Regions from separate parts of the Paenibacillus glucanolyticus genome, predicted to be linked through region 1. Evidence: riboswitches for the same ligand, from Rfam matches in the RefSeq annotation. Region 1 holds a riboswitch; each other region holds the start of a gene.
The links. A riboswitch is a leader RNA that binds a small molecule or an ion and turns the genes downstream of it on or off. The one in region 1 is predicted to bind cyclic di-AMP.
Positions count from the first base shown of each region.

Region 2: it holds a riboswitch for cyclic di-AMP, as region 1 does, so the genes downstream of both, ehuB (ectoine/hydroxyectoine ABC transporter substrate-binding protein EhuB) here and WDY75_RS28555 (hypothetical protein) in region 1, are expected to answer to the same signal.
Region 3: it holds a riboswitch for cyclic di-AMP, as region 1 does, so the genes downstream of both, WDY75_RS05325 (TrkH family potassium uptake protein) here and WDY75_RS28555 (hypothetical protein) in region 1, are expected to answer to the same signal.
Region 4: it holds a riboswitch for cyclic di-AMP, as region 1 does, so the genes downstream of both, WDY75_RS30205 (C40 family peptidase) here and WDY75_RS28555 (hypothetical protein) in region 1, are expected to answer to the same signal.

Region 1 is NZ_CP147845.1:6,190,309-6,194,717, forward strand. Features, by position in the region: gene kdpA (potassium-transporting ATPase subunit KdpA) at 1-1,278, opposite strand, end outside; gene WDY75_RS30830 (potassium-transporting ATPase subunit F) at 1,309-1,386, opposite strand; gene WDY75_RS28555 (hypothetical protein) at 1,536-1,946, opposite strand; cyclic di-AMP (ydaO/yuaA leader) riboswitch at 2,075-2,243, opposite strand; cyclic di-AMP (ydaO/yuaA leader) riboswitch at 2,795-2,966, shown strand; gene WDY75_RS28560 (hypothetical protein) at 3,092-3,556, shown strand; gene WDY75_RS28565 (proline dehydrogenase family protein) at 3,580-4,409, opposite strand, start outside.
Region 2 is NZ_CP147845.1:863,984-868,392, reverse strand. Features, by position in the region: gene ehuA (ectoine/hydroxyectoine ABC transporter ATP-binding protein EhuA) at 1-815, opposite strand, end outside; gene ehuD (ectoine/hydroxyectoine ABC transporter permease subunit EhuD) at 828-1,490, opposite strand; gene ehuC (ectoine/hydroxyectoine ABC transporter permease subunit EhuC) at 1,494-2,147, opposite strand; gene ehuB (ectoine/hydroxyectoine ABC transporter substrate-binding protein EhuB) at 2,149-3,003, opposite strand; cyclic di-AMP (ydaO/yuaA leader) riboswitch at 3,353-3,497, opposite strand; gene WDY75_RS04020 (exosporium glycoprotein BclB-related protein) at 3,994-4,409, shown strand, end outside.
Region 3 is NZ_CP147845.1:1,113,799-1,118,207, forward strand. Features, by position in the region: gene uvrC (excinuclease ABC subunit UvrC) at 1-614, shown strand, start outside; gene WDY75_RS05320 (CPBP family intramembrane glutamic endopeptidase) at 586-2,274, opposite strand; cyclic di-AMP (ydaO/yuaA leader) riboswitch at 2,564-2,709, shown strand; gene WDY75_RS05325 (TrkH family potassium uptake protein) at 2,775-4,115, shown strand; gene WDY75_RS05330 (potassium channel family protein) at 4,132-4,409, shown strand, end outside.
Region 4 is NZ_CP147845.1:6,568,124-6,572,532, forward strand. Features, by position in the region: gene WDY75_RS30195 (M1 family metallopeptidase) at 1-1,747, shown strand, start outside; gene WDY75_RS30200 (hypothetical protein) at 1,759-2,586, shown strand; cyclic di-AMP (ydaO/yuaA leader) riboswitch at 2,933-3,071, shown strand; gene WDY75_RS30205 (C40 family peptidase) at 3,076-3,549, shown strand; cyclic di-AMP (ydaO/yuaA leader) riboswitch at 3,952-4,090, shown strand; gene WDY75_RS30210 (C40 family peptidase) at 4,095-4,409, shown strand, end outside.

The DNA of each region.
Region 1 (4,409 bases):
AAATGGGTGCACCAGAATGACGATGGCGATCAGCTTCATTTCCCGCGCTTCTATTTTTCTGCCCAGAAATTCAGGCGTTCGCCCAACCATAAGCCCGGCCAGGAACACAGCCAGTATCGCATACATGAGCATATTCATCAGCCCGACGCCTTTTCCGCCAAAAACAGAGTTCAGCATCATCAGGGACAGCGGCGTAATTCCGCCAAGCGGCGTGAGTGTATCATGCATGTTGTTAACTGAACCGGTCGTAGCCGCCGTCGTCACTGTAGTAAACAGCGAGGACTGGGCGATCCCGAACCGGACTTCCTTACCTTCCATGCTGCCTTGGGATGCATCAATCCCCAGTCGGTTCAGTGCCGGATTGCCGTTTGATTCAGCGGCATAGTTCAGAGACAAGAAGCCGATGAACAAGGTCATCATCACAGAGAATATAATCCAGCCCTGCTTGCGGCTCTTGGCAAACAAACCAAATGTATACGGAAGCGCAGCCCCGAGACTCCACATGCACAGGATCTCAATCACATTGGTCAGAGGGGACGGATTCTCAAACGGATGGGACGAATTGACCCCCATATATCCGCCGCCGTTGGTACCCAGATGCTTGATCGATTCAAGAGCAGCCACCGGACCTACCGCAATTTGCTGCTCGCTTCCTTCCATCGTGGTCACGCTGAGCGCAGGCTTCAGGGTCTGAGGCACCTGCAGGGCGACCAGCACCATTGCAATGATGAAGGCCGCCGGAATGAATACCCGGATATGAGCCTTCACAAAGTCCTCGAAGAAGTTGCCGACGGTTGTCCCCTTACTGGTCACTGCCCGGATAAAAGCGATGGCCACGCACAGCCCGGTCGCCGCCGATGTAAACATCATCATCGTAATGACAGCCATCTGCGCAAAATAGGATAGCCCCGACTCTCCGCTGTAATGCTGCAGATTCGTATTGGTCATAAAGCTGATGATCGTATTGAATGACAAGGTTGATTCCATATTATCGATTCCGTTCGGGTTGAACGGCAGTACCTTTTGCAGCCGCAGAATCAGGTAGCCTGAAGCTACCAGTATGATATTCGTAATGACAAAGCTGAGAGCATACCCTTTCCAGGTCATCCCCTTGCGGTCTTTCAAGCCAATCAGTGCAAATATCGGCTTCTCTGCCCAGGAGAACCATTTATCGGTTCGGTTATCTTCATTGCGAAATACCTGATATAGATAGGTTCCGAGCGGCTTAACCAGCAGCAGCAGAACCAGAATAACGATGGCAATTTGTATAATGCCCATGACGAGTGCCTTCCTCCTTCAGCGGTTCCCCTAGAATTTTTCAGGGTGAACCAGCGCATAAATCAAATACAGAAAAATAAAGAGCGTACATACCAATAATATGATCACAGCTGATCAGCCTCCGGTTCTGAAACCACGCGTCCACACCAGGACATAAACAGCATGAACAGTCCGTAGGTCCCTCCTAATATGAGCACCATATAAAAATCCTGCATAATCCAATCCTCCACGAACCGTATTTGGCATTAAATCTGCAACTAGCTGACAATGGACGAAATCAGGAAAGATACCTGATGATGGTTCGTATGAAGCACCACATCGGCGCCCAGTCCCTTATATATCAACCGCGGATTGCTGGAGTGGGTAATGACGTAAATCGACTTTGTTGTCCATGTCCGGCAAATCCGCAAATAGCGGCAGCACAGATTCAAGCTGCTTTCGAACAGAAACACCTTGCTGACGGGAAACTCGGGAATGATCCAGGTTGACTCGTCTCTGGTATCAATCAGAATAATGTCTTTGCAGCCCAGTTCCATCATCCTCTCCTGCTCGGCCCGATTGTTGGCTATAGCTGCAAACGAAATATGTTTGTACATCAACTGGCGGATAAATTCCTCCCCGGCCTTATTCGGGGCGGATACCAAGATGAAATCCTGCGGTTTCTCCATGTGTTTCTCCTCCTAAGTTTCAGAAAGAGAAGGCAACAAAAAGAAGCCTGCGGGAGGAGAAGAACTCTTCCCGCAGGCTTCTTATTCATCCACGGTGAAATACACCGTGGCTAAAGTCCACGACAATCGTTGCCTCTCTCGATACGCTTACGAGGTTAGCTGACGGATTCGGGCGTGAGAGTCGCCCTACCCATAGACCGTTATCTTGTCTATGGGATTCACCCCTGAGAGATCAAGTTCATCTCCCGACTGGTTCCCCCGTTCCTTTTCCATTCAAGGACTCAGCGAAAATTGAAAACGAGTAGCATGTTATTCAATTAGCTATTGACTTATATTCCAAGCCTGGCAGAACTGTACAGCCGTCAGAGTCAAGCCGTGAGAGTCGCTTGACCCTGAGCCTCTGGAAGACCCATGGTGCCTTCGCCGAGGTTCTCATTCATAAAGGAGAACCGCAGCTCTCACACTGCCTTGTATCCTTATGAATCTTATCGACCGGCTGCCGCTGTGCCCTGCTCTTGGAATCATCCGTCAATTCATAGTTCGTATCATACGTCCGGCCGTGCGGGATGTAAATGAGCTCAGAAACACGTGTGGCTGAATGTGGAACAAGATCTAACCAGTATGTCTTCATTATCTCTCGAATACTGCTCCATACTATGTATTTCTCTTGTTTTCTCGAATTTATCGCAATCCATCGAGATACTGAGATTTTGCCATGATAATAGATGACAATACCAAATGTACACGTTTTCTTTTACGGATTTCATCGATTTTCGGAATGTATGCGTCAAATACGGTCATTTACTTTTGGCTGCCTCCGGCGTATGATTCATCCATCTATTCGCAACACACGTTATACGCTGAGCTCCCGACAGATCGGGAGACGGGGGAACCAATATCACCGATAGGACTTCTGTTGGTGAATGGGGTGAATCCGCGATGCCTGACCAGGCATTGTGGTAGGGCGCTCTCAAGCCCGAATCCGACAGCTAACCTCGTAGGCGTATTGAGAGAGAACACGATCCAGCCAAGCTAAAGCGGCCGCTTCATCGGCTGCTAACCGGAAAAAGGCCTGGAGAGCGGGGTTTCTCTGCTCACCAGGCCTTTTTGTCTTGCATATAACATCTTATAAGGGAGCGTAGATCATGACGAAACTCATCGAATTCGAAGCACAGGCAACAGCCATCCAAACAGCGCCAACAATATGTGAAGAGCCCATCCGCTATATGGAGATGTTCCGTTTCGACTGGGGCTCGGCTGAACGCTTTATCCCCTGGAGTGATCGAAGCTGGAACTGCGGCTTGTTCAAAATCAGCTGCGGAGAAGCAGCCGGTTATGCGGAATATGCCCTGCCGAGCACGAGAGAATTCGCAGATCTGGTCCGCTGGGCATCTGTATTTGCAAGGCTGCGGGGCATGCCCGTGACTGAGGCCATACGCTATGCTCAGAAGCAGCAGCAATGGGGATCCACTCGGATGCTGCTCGCCGTATCGGCGTTAGCCGATCTGGAGGCGGACCTGCACCAGCATGTAACTCGCGAACGGTTAGGCAGCCTCCCGCTGGAGCGGTCCTTCCTGATGGATTGCTCGCAAGCTTATTATTTCTTTTAAGGTAAGGGCGGTGTTCACACCCCTCACTTGAACATATTTTTCAGCACCATCATGAGGTTAGCCGGCTTCTCCGCCAGCCGCCGGGTGAAGTACGGGTACCACATCGTCCCGTAGGGCATATAACAACGGATGCGATAGCCATCCTCTGCAAGCGCAGCCTGATCGTTCATTCGCAGCCCGTACAGCATCTGAAATTCGAAATCCTCTTTCTCTATGCGGCTCTGCTCGGCAAACACCTTGACCCAGTCGATGATATTGTCATCGTGCGTGGCAATCGCAGTGTACGCTCCCTGATCGAAATGCATTTTGATCAATTTTTTATAGTTATCGATCACTTCGCGTTTCTGCTGAAAGGCAATGGTTCCGGGCTCTTTATATGCCCCCTTTACCAGGCGCAGATTGACCCCCGCCTCCATCAGGCTTCGCACGTCTTCCTCCGTGCGGAACAAGTAGGCCTGCATCACGGTGCCCACATTGGGCAGCCCCTCCTTATGGAGCCGCAGCGTCATATCGATTGTCGCCTGGGTATATGGCGAATCCTCCATATCCAGACGCACGAAATTGCGAAACTCTTTCGCCTTTTTCACCACCGACTTGATATTCTCGTAAGCCTTCTCAAGGTCCAGTGCCATGCCCATCTGCGTCGGTTTCAATGACACATTTGACTGCACTCCCCGCTGTGCGATTCCCTCCACAAGCTTCAAATATTCCTCGCGGTATTCGGCCGCTTCGTCCTGCGTCGTAATGCCCTCCCCCAGATGATCCAGCGTGACGAGAATGCCCTTCGCATTGAGCCTCTCGATTTCATCCAAGGCCTCATCCAGCGTATTGCCGGCAATGAATCGGCCTGCCA
Region 2 (4,409 bases), 1.3 Mb from region 1:
TTTTGCAGCCGCTCGCTCCGGGGATTATCGAATATCTCCTCCGGCGTCCCCTGCTCGACGATCAAGCCGTCCGCACCGAATATGACCCGGTCGGCGATTTCCTTGGCAAAATCCATTTCATGCGTAATCAGCATCATCGCCATATCGCCTTCTTCCGCGATTTCCCGGATCACCTCCAGCACCTCGCCTACCAGCTCCGGATCCAGAGCCGAGGTCACCTCGTCGAACACCATCACCTTCGGCCGCATGACCAGCGCTCGTGCGATAGCAACACGCTGCTTCTGCCCCCCGGACAGATTGGCCGGGTACATCTTCAGCTTGTCGTCCAAGCCGACTTTGCCCAGCATGGAGACGGCCCGCTCCTCCGCCTCCTCCTTGGATAAACCCAGCACTTTGCGCGGGGCCTCCGTCACATTGCGAAGCACACTCATATGCGGGAACAGATTAAAATGCTGGAAAACCATACCGACGCTGCAGCGCATTCGATGCAAATGCTTCTCGTTTGCCCGAACAAGCCTGCCCTTCTCTTGCATATGCCAGAGAAGCTCACCATCAACCTCGATGGTGCCTTCGGTCGGTTCCTCCAGTGTCATTAACATCCGCCCCATCGTCGTTTTGCCCGAGCCGCTCGGACCAATAACAGCCACCTTTTCTCCAGGCTGCATCTCCAGATCGATGCCTTTAAGCACCTGGAGATCACCAAACGACTTCGTCACGCCCTTGTATCTCACCATCGGCTTCACTTCCGCTGCCGGGTTTGGATCAGGCTGCGGCACCTCGGCTCCGGCAAACGCATCAATTACTACTGCGTTCAATAGACTCCCTCCTTATTTTCCACGCTGCAGATTCATTCGTTTCTCCAGCCTTTGCACCAGCAAAGACGCGATATAACTGATAATTAGAAACAGAATGCCAACCAGCGTATACGGCTCGAATGCACGAAACGACTGGGAAACGATATTCTTGGCTGTCAGCATCATCTCAACAAGCGTAATGGCACACAGAATCGGTGTTTCCTTAAACATGACAATCAAATAATTGCCCAGCACCGGAATAATAGGCGGCACCGCTTGCGGCAGAATAATGCTCCGCCAGGTTTGGGCTTTCGTGTAATTCAGAGCAGTTGCAGCTTCCCACTGCCCCTTGGGGACCCCTTCGATGCCAGAACGATACACTTCGGACAGATACGTGCTGTAATGCAGCCCAAGACCGATCACCCCGGCATAGAAGGCCGGAATGGAGATTCCGGTAAGGAGCGGCAGACTGTAGTACAGGAAGAAGACCTGAACCAGCAGCGGTGTATTGCGGATAAATTCGATAATACCTTTGGTCATGAGCGACACAGGCTTCCACTGGCTTCGAGCAGCAAAGGCAAACAGCAGCCCGATTATCAAGGCCACCACAAAAGCGCAGAGCGTCACCCATACCGTCATTTTTAATGCACTCAGCAATTCCGGCAGGATATCAAACACATAATTCCAATCCCACATCCGCTATAGCCTCCCCGCCGTCCATTTACGCTCCAGCAACCGAACTGCCATCGAGACAAGCGTAGCTATGACAAAATACATAAGAAGCAGCAGCACCAGAATCTCGGTTGTCCAGGAAATATAGTTGTTGCGCAGCACCATGGCCTGATACGTCAGATCCGCCATCGTGATGAAATAGACAAGTGACGTAGATTTGATGAGTTCCACCAGCTGATTTCCGAATGGCGGGAGCATTCGCAGTGAAGCTTGAGGCAATATAACATTCCACATCCTTTGCCATGGCTTCATATTAAGCGCCACCGAAGCTTCCCACTGTCCTTTTGGAACAGCCAGCACCGTGCTTCGGACAATCTCGGAGCCATATGCGCCAAAGTTGAATCCAATCGCAAGGATGGCTGCCAGCATTTTGGGAAGCTCAATGCCGATAAACGGAAGAGCAAAATACAACCAGAACAGCTGCACCAGCAAGGAGGTTCCCCGAAAGATTTCCACATACACGGCTGTAACCGTGCGGACGATCCACAGCTTCGACAGTCTGGATAAACCGGCTGCGAAGGACATGGCAATGGCCAGAACAGCTGAAAAGAAGGCGACCAAAACCGTAATCTCCGCTCCTTTCAGCAGAGTAGGAAGAAAATCGATCCATGAATTCGGCATACTATTCACCGCAAAGCGCAGCGGCTGTCATCTCGCCCGGCAGCTCTTCTTCGGTAAATCCAAACTTCTGCAAGATCTCCAGCAGCTCACCTGACTCCTTCATTTTTTCAAGCTCCGCATTATAAGCCTCCTGGAATTCGGTATCCGCTTGACGGAATGCCGTGGCCCCATAGCCCCGAACGCTTTCACCGTCGATGACCGGCTGTTCGAAATCCGCGACGCGTTCGATGTTGTCATCGCTGGCCGAATCCAGCATCGCCTGCAGGGACGGTCCCGTCATGGTAATCGCCTGCACCCGGTCTGCCTGGAGGGCACTGATGGCCGAGGCCTGATCGGGAACCTGTATGATCCGGTCCGAAGGGATGCCTGACTTCTCCATATAGCCGATTTCAACCGCGCCAGTCATGACGGCCACCTTCGCCTGATCATCCTTGGCAATATCTTCGTAACTTCCGAGTCCACTTGGATTCCCTTGCTTCACGGCAAGAGCTTCCCCTATGCTGTACTCCGGATTAGCAAACAAAACGGCGGAGCAGCGGTCCGGATTGATGAACATGCCTGCAGTGATCAGGTCAAACCGTTCCGCCTGAAGCCCGGCAACCAGGGAGCCGAACTCCGTAAGCTCACCTCTCATCTCCTTAATGCCAAGTCGCTCCAGAATGACACGGGCAATCTCAACGGCTTCGCCTGTAAGCTCCCCGCTGGCCTCTTTGTAGGCATAAGGCTTTTCATTGGCAAAACCTACGGTAATATACCCCTGCTCTTTGGCCCGTTCCAGCGTGCTCCCCTTATCGCCGCAGGCCGCGACCGATACCACCATAACCAATGACAACAACAGCACAACAACTTTCTTCAACACCTTCCACAACCTTTCGAAATGATTTTGTTGTTCCTAAAAACGGCATGAGGAAATTATCCATGTTAACACATGTGTTAACTCGGATATGTGACATTCAGACACACTTGCACAGTCCGGGGGCTCAGGGGAGAGGTTGCATCCATTTCCCTGTGCCTTGTAAACCCAAACCGTCTGACTGATTCAATTGGCTAAACATTAGCAGGCATTGCCCTCCTCTTTTGCAGAATACAAAAAGACCACCAAACAGGGGATCTAGACATAGCTCCGCCAGCAGGGGGTCAAAAAATAGAGAAAAGGCCCCTATAGAGAATAAAGGGCCTTTGTTATGAACATCCATTATGTATACAAGACCCATCCACTGCTGACGAGGTTAGCTGACGGACTCGGGTAAGATGGTACCCTACACTCGTGAATTCAAGTGACTCGCCCCTGATGAAACTGGTTCCCCCGCTCTCCGGAAATGTATGCCGGAAACTAAGCGTGTGTTCATGATAAAGGGAAGCTCAGTAAAAGTCAAACCCCTGGAGCTGCATTTTCTGGAAATTCGGAGGTGAAATCAGCGCTCTTCCAAGGCATATTAGTAGCCATAATCTCCACAAATTCAGGGCTGTCCCCTGCCTGTCGCCTCCTTGTTCGGAGGTGTGTTTTTCGCTATACAGCAGGCATTGCGCCCATCAGATAACAGATAATTCATGCGGTAGATCATTCATGACATGAATCATGAACGATGCAGAGGAGACAAGCCCTCAACTTCGAAACAGAATTTTTTTTCAACACGATCCATTATAAGCTTTGTTAGCCCCCAATTTCGCTATTCCAATATCATCACGATCGCTTTTTTTCGCTATTCGTTTATAGACTGATTCCTCAGAGGCTATCGTACATTCTTAAAATAATAGGTATATATCTATCATTTATAAGCTGTTAACCCATGCGGCTAAGAGAGCATCTGCGTAGTATAAAGCAAATCTAAAGGAGGTGCTTGATTTGGATTGTTCTTCTAGAAAGAGAAAATTGTGTGCTCTTAAAAAGATAGAGAAAAAAGTACTGCACGCCAAGAAAAAAAGATGTCCTGATAACGGCAATAGTGGTAAAGGTGGACACAAACCGATTCGTCGCCACTGTGTCAGAGGCCCCCGCGGACCGGTTGGACCGCAGGGACCTCTTGGACCAGTCGGACCTGTGGGGCCGGTTGGAGCTCTTGGACCCGTTGGACCTGTCGGGCCAGCTGGGCCAATTGGGCCTGCTGGACCTGCTGGATCGTCAACAGGCATTCCGGGTCCAACAGGACCTGCAGGACCCGTTGGACCTGTCGGACCTGTCGGACCTGTCGGACCTGCCGGTGCTGCTGGAGCGATCGGACCCGTTGGTCCTGCTGGAGCCGTCGGCCCTACTGGGCCAAC
Region 3 (4,409 bases), 1.6 Mb from region 1:
AGGGGAGCAATCCAGTATCGGCCATGGTGGTATTCACCAATGGGAAGCCGGATAAAAAGGAATACCGCAAATACAAAATCCGCACCGTCCTGGGACCGGATGATTATGATACGATGCGTGAAGTGATTCGGCGGCGGTACGAGCGCGTCTTGAAGGAGAACTTGCCGCTTCCCGACCTTATCGTGGTTGATGGAGGCAAGGGACAAATCTCTGCGGCCATCGATGTATTGGAGAATGAGCTGGGACTGTTTGTCCCGGTATGCGGGCTTGTGAAGGACGCCAAGCACAAAACGGCGCAGTTAATGATCGGAGATCCACCGGAGCCGGTAACACTGCCACGGGACAGCCAGGAGTTCTATTTACTGCAGCGCATCCAGGATGAGGTTCACCGCTTTGCGATTTCCTTCCACCGCGATCAGCGCGGCAAATCGATGGTGACTTCGAAGCTCGATTCCATTCCCGGCATAGGGGAGAAGCGCCGCAAGCTGCTGCTGAAGCATTTTGGCTCGGTCAAAAAAATAAAAGAGGCTTCAGTCGAAGACTTCAAGCCCCTTTCCATAGGTGAAAAATTAGCAACGCAAATTCTTAATGCACTTCGTAAGGAGGAGTCGTAACATACGGCTTCTCTTTTTTTGTCGGATTGAAACGGTATATCAAATATGCAACAATTCCCGGCAGCACCATGTAGAACACCCCGATCAGCAAGTTGGCGGTATCCTTGAGCATAACGAGGCTGAGGCCCATCAGAATGCTGTTGAAGATGACGTGGGAGAACATGGCCGCGAGATACCCGTATTTCAAGAAGATGTAACTGAACAGCAAGCCGATGATGACCAGCTCGATAGGCCTCGAGATCACAGGGTATATCGGATAAAGCGTATGCCCCAGCGCCCAGATGAGCGAGGTGATCAAACTTGCCACAAAGGTATTGCGAACGATTTTCTTCACCATTTTAATACCAAACAGCCGGTATACGGCTTCCTCCGATATGCCTGCAAACCAGGCCATCAAAGGGAACAGCCATGGATACAGCATATTGTAAGGCGATTGCGTGGCATCGGTTGTGGACCATGTATTCAAGGTAAGACCAAGAACAATAAAGATCAGAGATTGAACTCCGAGCAGAATGAACGCCCACATATACCCCAGCTTCATGCTATCCAGCACATAACGTCCATACCCGGCTTCCTTGGCCCGCGGCCATGGGTTAAGGCCGTCTTCTTTTTGCCACAGCCCGTTGCCCCCGACCAGGGAAAAGTAGAGCAGCGCGGAGAAGATGAGTGAATAGACCGCATAGAATATCATCATGCCGAGAATGCCGGTAGAAGACATGCCCTCGGATTTGAACACGGGTACCAGATTGTACGTATTCAGCATTTGAATAACGAATAGCAGCGCCGATAGGAACAAGCCGCGTTTAAACGAGGTGTAAGCTCTGGTCTTCACACTGTACACAATGGCAAGTATGCCAAGAATCAGGGTAAACAAACCGTAACCCGCCAGCGTCAGCAGTGTTGCATCTTGAGTCTGCTTGTTAACATAAGCGGAATGCGCAGCCGGAATCGAGAAGGATGGCTCATAGGAGCGTAATTTCCCGTGCTCGAAGGTGAAGCGCAGCTCCAGCACGGAATCGCCGATCTTGGTTTCCGGATCCACGTATTTCAGCCGGGGTTCTCCTTCCCGCGTAACCAGCTTCAGATGCGAAATATCGTAGCCTGCACGCTTGAGCCAAGGCTCGGCAAGCTGCTGCTTATCGGCCAAAGTCATGCCGTCCTCTACGACAAGGAGCATTTGTTTCTGCACTTTACCCTTGTTCAGTTCAATCCGGTCATAACTGGAGCGGGCAAAATCATACGAGAACCCAACGATGCCGGAATTCTGCATATGCACGTCCACATTGAGGGCATCGCCTCCCGGCTCGCTGAAGCGAACGCGGTATACGTCATAGGGATATTTGGCCTCAAAGGTTTTGTTGTACTCCGAGAGTTTCTTTTCCCTCGCTAAATATCCGTAAAGCTCCGATTTGGATTGATATGTAATCAATGTCTCCTCAGCTTCCGCAGCGGAGAACTGCAAGTGCTCCTGTGCGAACCTGGAAGCGGCTTGCTGGGCTTGTGCTTTGGATATAATATCCGGAGTGGCCATCTCGGTAGAATCCGTATTGGCTGATGGAAATACCTGAAATAACAGGAACAAAATCAGGCCAACTGCGGCAGGCGCGATGAGCTGCTTCAAGTTGGGCTTCAGCCTCAAAGGCTCTCTTGCACGATTCATGAATTTCCTCCTCTGGAAAGTTGATACTCCACTGGGTATTAGAGCTGCCTGATGAAGAACGCATAGAGCCAATATAACATAGATATGAAAGGGATAAGCAGCTTATCCCAATTTGGTAATAATGAAATAAAACGATGAAAATGAATGAAAGGTTTCGAAAATGTTAGAGAACCATACGCTTGTATTCTTGAATATGCCCAATTCGAGCTCTTTTAAAGACTTTTTGGGTGAAAAACGGCGTTGGGTTACGTACCGGATTGGGTTATAATCACATCATGCTTCAAGGAACCGAATATTCCAGCCGAATTTCGTACTGAAAATGGGGGAACCATGTAATTGGGGTGAATTTCATTATTCTATAGAATAATGAATAGGGCGACCTGTGGAAATGCCCGAATCCGTCAGCTAACCTCGTAGGCTGCAGCACAGGAACCAGACCGTAAGGGGCACTGCGTTTTCCAGTGTCTTTTTTCTTTGACTTTTTTTAAGAAGGTGACGGATTGAACTCCAAATTAAAATGGCTCAGGTTGTCCCCGCCGCAGATTCTGGTGCTTGGTTTTGCGGCCATTATCTTCATCGGGGCTGCATTGTTAATGCTGCCGATTTCCAGTAGAACCGGCGAGCCGCTTGGATTTATTGATGCATTGTTCACTTCGACATCAGCAACGTGCGTAACGGGTCTGGTTGTGGTGGATACAGGGACAACATTCAGTTCTTTCGGTCAGATCGTGATCATGCTGCTGATTCAGATTGGCGGGCTCGGCTTCATGACGATGGCTACTTTGTTTGCCCTGGTCCTCAAACGGCGAATTTCCCTCAAGGATCGTCTTGTCCTGCAGGAGGCGATGAATCAATCCTCGATGGAAGGCATCGTAAGGCTGATTCGCAGAGTATTGTTATACTCACTCGTGATTGAGGCTTGTGGCGCTGTACTGCTGTCTATCCGGTGGGTGTTTGATATGCCGATCGGAAAAGCGATATATTACGGTGTTTTTCATGCGGTGACCATGTTCAACAATGCCGGTTTCGATTTGTTTGGCGATTTTCGAAGCTTGACCGGGTATGTATACGATCCGGTGGTAAACGTAGTCGTGATGTTTTTGATTGTTTCAGGCGGTATTGGCTTCATTGTATTGTCTGATCTGATTGACTTTCGGAAACAGCGGAGACTGTCATTGCATTCCAAGGTGGTGCTCTCTATGACAGGAGCGCTGCTGCTGCTCGGATTTATCGTTATTCTCATATTTGAATTCACCAATCCGCGAACGCTCGGCTCCCTCAATTGGGGCGGGAAGTTCTTAGGAGCGTTGTTCCAATCTGTAACGCCGCGCACAGCGGGTGCGAATACTATAGATATTACGGGCCTAAGGCAGGCCACACAGTTTTTCATCGTGATTCTCATGTTTATCGGCGCATCTCCCGGATCAACCGGGGGTGGTATCAAAACAACGACGTTTACCATAATGGTTGGTGCGGTCATCGCCATGATGCGGGGACGCGACGACATCGTCATGTTCCGTTATCGGCTTGCACAGGAGCGGGTACTGAAGGCGTTAACCATCGCACTTCTCGCCTTGCTGCTCGTTCTTGCGGTCTCCATGATTCTGTCCACGACAGAGGAAGGGGAGTTCCTGGAAATCCTGTTCGAAACAACGTCCGCGTTCGGTACGGTGGGGCTCTCGATGGGCTTAACGCCTGATCTGACCGTGTTCGGCAAAATATTGATTAGTATTACGATGTTTGCAGGACGATTGGGTCCGCTGACACTTGCTTATGCACTAGGGCCGAAAAAGGGTAAAGAATTATATCGTCATCCGGAAGGCAAAATGATTATTGGATAAGGAGTATAGGAGAGACATGAAACCAAAGCAATTTGCAATTATCGGTTTAGGACGATTTGGCTCCAGCCTGGCGCTTGAACTGATGGAACAGGGATATGAGGTGCTCGGCATCGACCGGAACGAAGAGGTTGTCGAGGATATGAGCGAGCTGCTAACACATACGGTGGTCGCGGATGCTACAGATGAAGAGGTGCTTAAATCACTCGGGATCCGCAACTTCGATTGTGGGATTGTTGCAATCGGGAATGATATCCAGATGAGTATTTTATCCGCCATCTTGTTGAAAGAGCTTGG
Region 4 (4,409 bases), 380 kb from region 1:
TGAAGAGAACAAGCTTAAGGGCAAACAGACACTCACTTGGACCCATCCAGGCAAAAAAAGCGTAAACGAGCTGTACTTTCATTTGTATCCCAATGCATTTTCATCCAACGAAACAACGTTCATGAAGGAATCGGGCGGCAGATTGCGTTCTGATCCTATGCCTGATGACGGATACGGCTCCATGACCATTACCAGCGTGAAAACAACCGAAGGCCTGGCCTTGACGCATCGCCTTCAATTCGTTCAACCGGATGACGGCAATATCAAGGATCACAGCCTTGTCAAACTAAGATTGCCAAAACCCATAAAAAGTGGGGAAAGCATCACCATCCATATGGAGTTTGAAGTCGAGCTTCCCAAAATATTTGCGCGCATGGGCACCACCGAGAATTTTATTATGGCTGGCCAATGGTTCCCTAAAATTTCAGTCTATGAGCCGGCAGGTCTTCGTGGAAGAACGGATGAGGGATGGAACCTCCATCAATATCACGGCAACTCCGAGTTCTATTCCAACTTCGGCATCTACAGCGTTCGAATCCGGGTTCCCGAAAATTATATTGTTGCCGCTACCGGATTCCCGACGAAGCCCGCACAGAAGACGAATGGCGAGAAGGTTTATCAATTCTATGCGGACGATGTCCATGATTTTGCCTGGTCAGCATCACCGAACTTTGTCACGGCAGAAGAAGCCTTCTCTGCGCCAGGTGTACCGGGTGTCCGCATCAAGCTGTATCTCGATCCTGTGCATAAAGACTTAAAGGACCGATACTTCGATGCTGCCAAATCCGCACTTGCTTCATTTGGTAAATGGTATGGATCCTATCCATACTCCACGTTGTCCATCGTGGTGCCGCCTGAATCGGGCAACGGTGCCGGCGGCATGGAGTATCCGACGCTGGTAACTGCCTTCGGTGCCAGAAATGATTCACCGGGGTATGAGCTGGAACGAACCGTCATCCATGAGATCGCCCATCAATATTTTTACGGGATTATTGCGAATAACGAGTTTGAGGAAGCCTGGCTGGACGAGGCCTTTGCGACCTATGCTGAAGAGAGAGTGATGGAGAAGGAATACGGCATTACCTCCAACACCGCAGCTCAAGGAGCGTCGATTACCTCACCTGCACCGCTGAAAATGGATTCCTGGAAATACAGCTCCCACGAAAACTATGCACTGAACGTTTACACGAGAGGCAAACTTGTACTGCAAGGCATAGAACGGCAGGTCGGTCCACGGATGATGGAGAAGATTCTGAACACCTATGCCCAGAAATACCGTTTCAAGCACCCCACCACGTCCGACTTCCAGAAGGTCGTTGAACAAGTAAGCAAAACCTCCTGGCAGTCTTATTTTGACCAGTATGTATATGGAAACCAAATGGCGGACGTCGCAATCGATCTGATCAAAACCAAAAATAAAGGGACGCAGGACAATCCAGAGTATGAATCTACGGTCAAGATTACAAGCAAAGACGGAGATGTTACCGATGTCCCGATCATATTTGCGTTCGAGGACGGCAAGACCGTGGAGCGAACCTGGAGTGGCAAGGACGGTAAAGTCACTTACACTCTGGACTACACCTCGCCGCTATCCTGGGCGATGGTTGACCCGAAATACTCCATGGTTCTTGAGAACAAACACATCAATAATTATATGAAGGCAGGAATGGATCCGAAAGTGGTGACACGCTGGAATCTCAGCATTACCAAACTCGTGGAGACGCTGTTCGGTAGCCTGTCATGGTGAGGGGTGAGCACATGAAAACTTATGCAGGCCAAGGGTGGACCAGTGTTAAAGACCAATTATACGTCTCTATTCTGCTCTTCTTATACCGTTTGCTGTGGGGATATTGCCTGTACCGACTTGTAAAATCAGCCGTCGTTCCCCTTCTGATGCGGTATCCAGACTCTGCACCTAACGAACTGAGCCGGCTATTGTTCTTCTACGAGGGAGAGATGAGCCTGACGTTAAGCAATACGGTCCATACCTACGGATGGCTTCTGGCTGGATTGCTGCTCATCCGGATGGTGCTCACCCCGCTCATACGGGCAGGCATCTTCTATAACCTCCACCAGGAAGCCCAAGGTGAACGCGGCTTGTTCTTCTTCACGGGAATGCAGAAGCTGTGGAAACCCGTGACGATATTCTATCTGATCGAGTTGATCCTCACCTTTGCTCCCGGCTACTGGATTGTGCCCAAAATTCTCCCGATCCTGCTCAACGGCATCCAGGAGCCCGCTCTGCTGCTCCACGCGCTGCCCTATGCGGCAGGCTGGTTCCTGTACGCCTATCTGATTCGGATATCCCTGCTCTATATGCAGTTTGGCCGTATCGGTGATTCCGGTATGATCAGCTCTATTCTAACTCTCTTCAACAATCTGGGCACGGCAGTCCTCCTGTCCATAACCGTGGGCGGTGCCGCCGTTGTTATACTTCTGCTCCTTAGCTCTGCCTCACTCATCTGGGCAGGACTAATCGGTTTAATTATTCAGCAAGCCTCCTATTTTCTAAATGGACTTTTCCAAATTTGGGTAATTTCCTCCCAGTATCATCTGTGGAAATCATCATCCTCACAGCACTCCTAGAAGTTACATTTCGTTACAATAGTATGATCGACAGGCTCGCGAATAAACTGTAACCGGAAGCGACATGGATCTTAATCCCTGCCATTTTTACAGAAAATAGGATTTCATTTATCCTCCATATCACAAATTTCAGAGCGCGAAATTACAAAAAAACCCGTTCCAGCATGACTGGGACAGGTTTTTTTGTTTAAATATACACTTTCCTCGTTTGCCAAAATGTTAATACTCTGCTAAAATAACGAATATGTTAGTAACAACTTTGTCATCTTTACTGTAACTTTTGCTGGAACTATGTTATTTCGTTAATCATGTTGGAACGTCAGACGTCAATGAATGGGTTCATCAACATTTTAAGGAGCCGAATTCCCATATCGATTGGGAAGCGGGGGATCCGTTTTGGGTGAATTGATCTCGCAAGAGAGGGATCATAGGGGACCTTCAACCGAACCCTTAAGCTAACCTCGCAGGCATTGGAAGGAGCATTTCGTTTTGAAAAAGAAGTTAACGGCCGTTTCTCTCGGCCTAGCCCTCGCGCTCACATTAGGGACCGGAAGCGCTTTCGCCGATTCCAAATTAAATACCGCAATCAAACCAGCCATTGGTGTATCTTATAAAACAGGTGGAACCACAACAAATGGTTTTGACTGCTCCGGCTTCACCACCTATGTTTACAAGAAGCTTGGTCTCAGCCTGCCACGAACATCTACCGCTCAATACAAGGTAGGTACGGCAGTATCCAAGAGCAATTTGAAAGCTGGCGATCTCGTGTTCTTTAACACATCCGGTAAAGGTGTATCTCATGTGGGTATTTATGTTGGGGGTGGAAAGTTCGCTCATTCCTCATCTTCTCGCGGTGTCATTGTCAGTCCGCTAAGCCAAAGCTATTACGCACAGCGCTATGTGGGCGCTAAGCGAGTGATGAGTCAAAGCACGTACAAATCTGTAGCTGTAAACTACAACTAATTGGAACTTTATTGATTTATCCTTATAAGAGAGCCCTGGAGTTTTGAGATTGTGCCGATCTCACCCAGCGGCTTTTTTCTTTTGTTCACTGTGTATACCTCTATAACGTTTGGGACAACGAAAAAGTTCCCGCTTTTCAAAAAAAATATAAATTTTATTAATCCAGAAACAACTTCATCAGCATTATTGGCAGCCCTTCATAAAGATCCTTACCTTTTATATACCCTTCCCGGCCTTCATTAAACGCAATATTGGAAAATAATTGATTATACCTGACACTTCGACAGCTGATGCTATTGAATAATAGCGAAAGTCATCAAGAAATAATTGCCAAGCTTGTTTGCTGTCTGATAGAATGGGTACAGTAACAACTTTGTCATTAATGTAAGTGCTTTAATACATAGATTACGATTGCCGAATTCCCATGGATATGGGAAGCGGGGGAACCATTTACGGGTGAATTGATCTTGCTGTCAAGGGATCATAGGGGACCTTCAACCGAACCCTCAAGCTAACCTCGCAGGCAGCGGAAGGAGCTCTTCATGCTGAAGAAGACGTTATCAGCGGCAGCCCTGAGTATTACGTTACTGTTCACTTCAGGCATTGGCAGCGTGTTTGCCGATAGTGCGCTGGACCAGGAAATTGATAAGGTATTGGGTACAAGATATAGTTATGGAGGTACAACCACGAGCGGATTTGACTGCTCCGGTTTTACCATGTATGTGTATGCCAAACTCGGCCTGAAGCTCCCGCATCAATCCGGCTCTCAATTCGATATGGGGACAAGCATAACCCGCAAAGATCTGCGGGCTGGCGATTTGGTGTTCTTCAACACAACGGGGAGCGGTATATCCCATGTT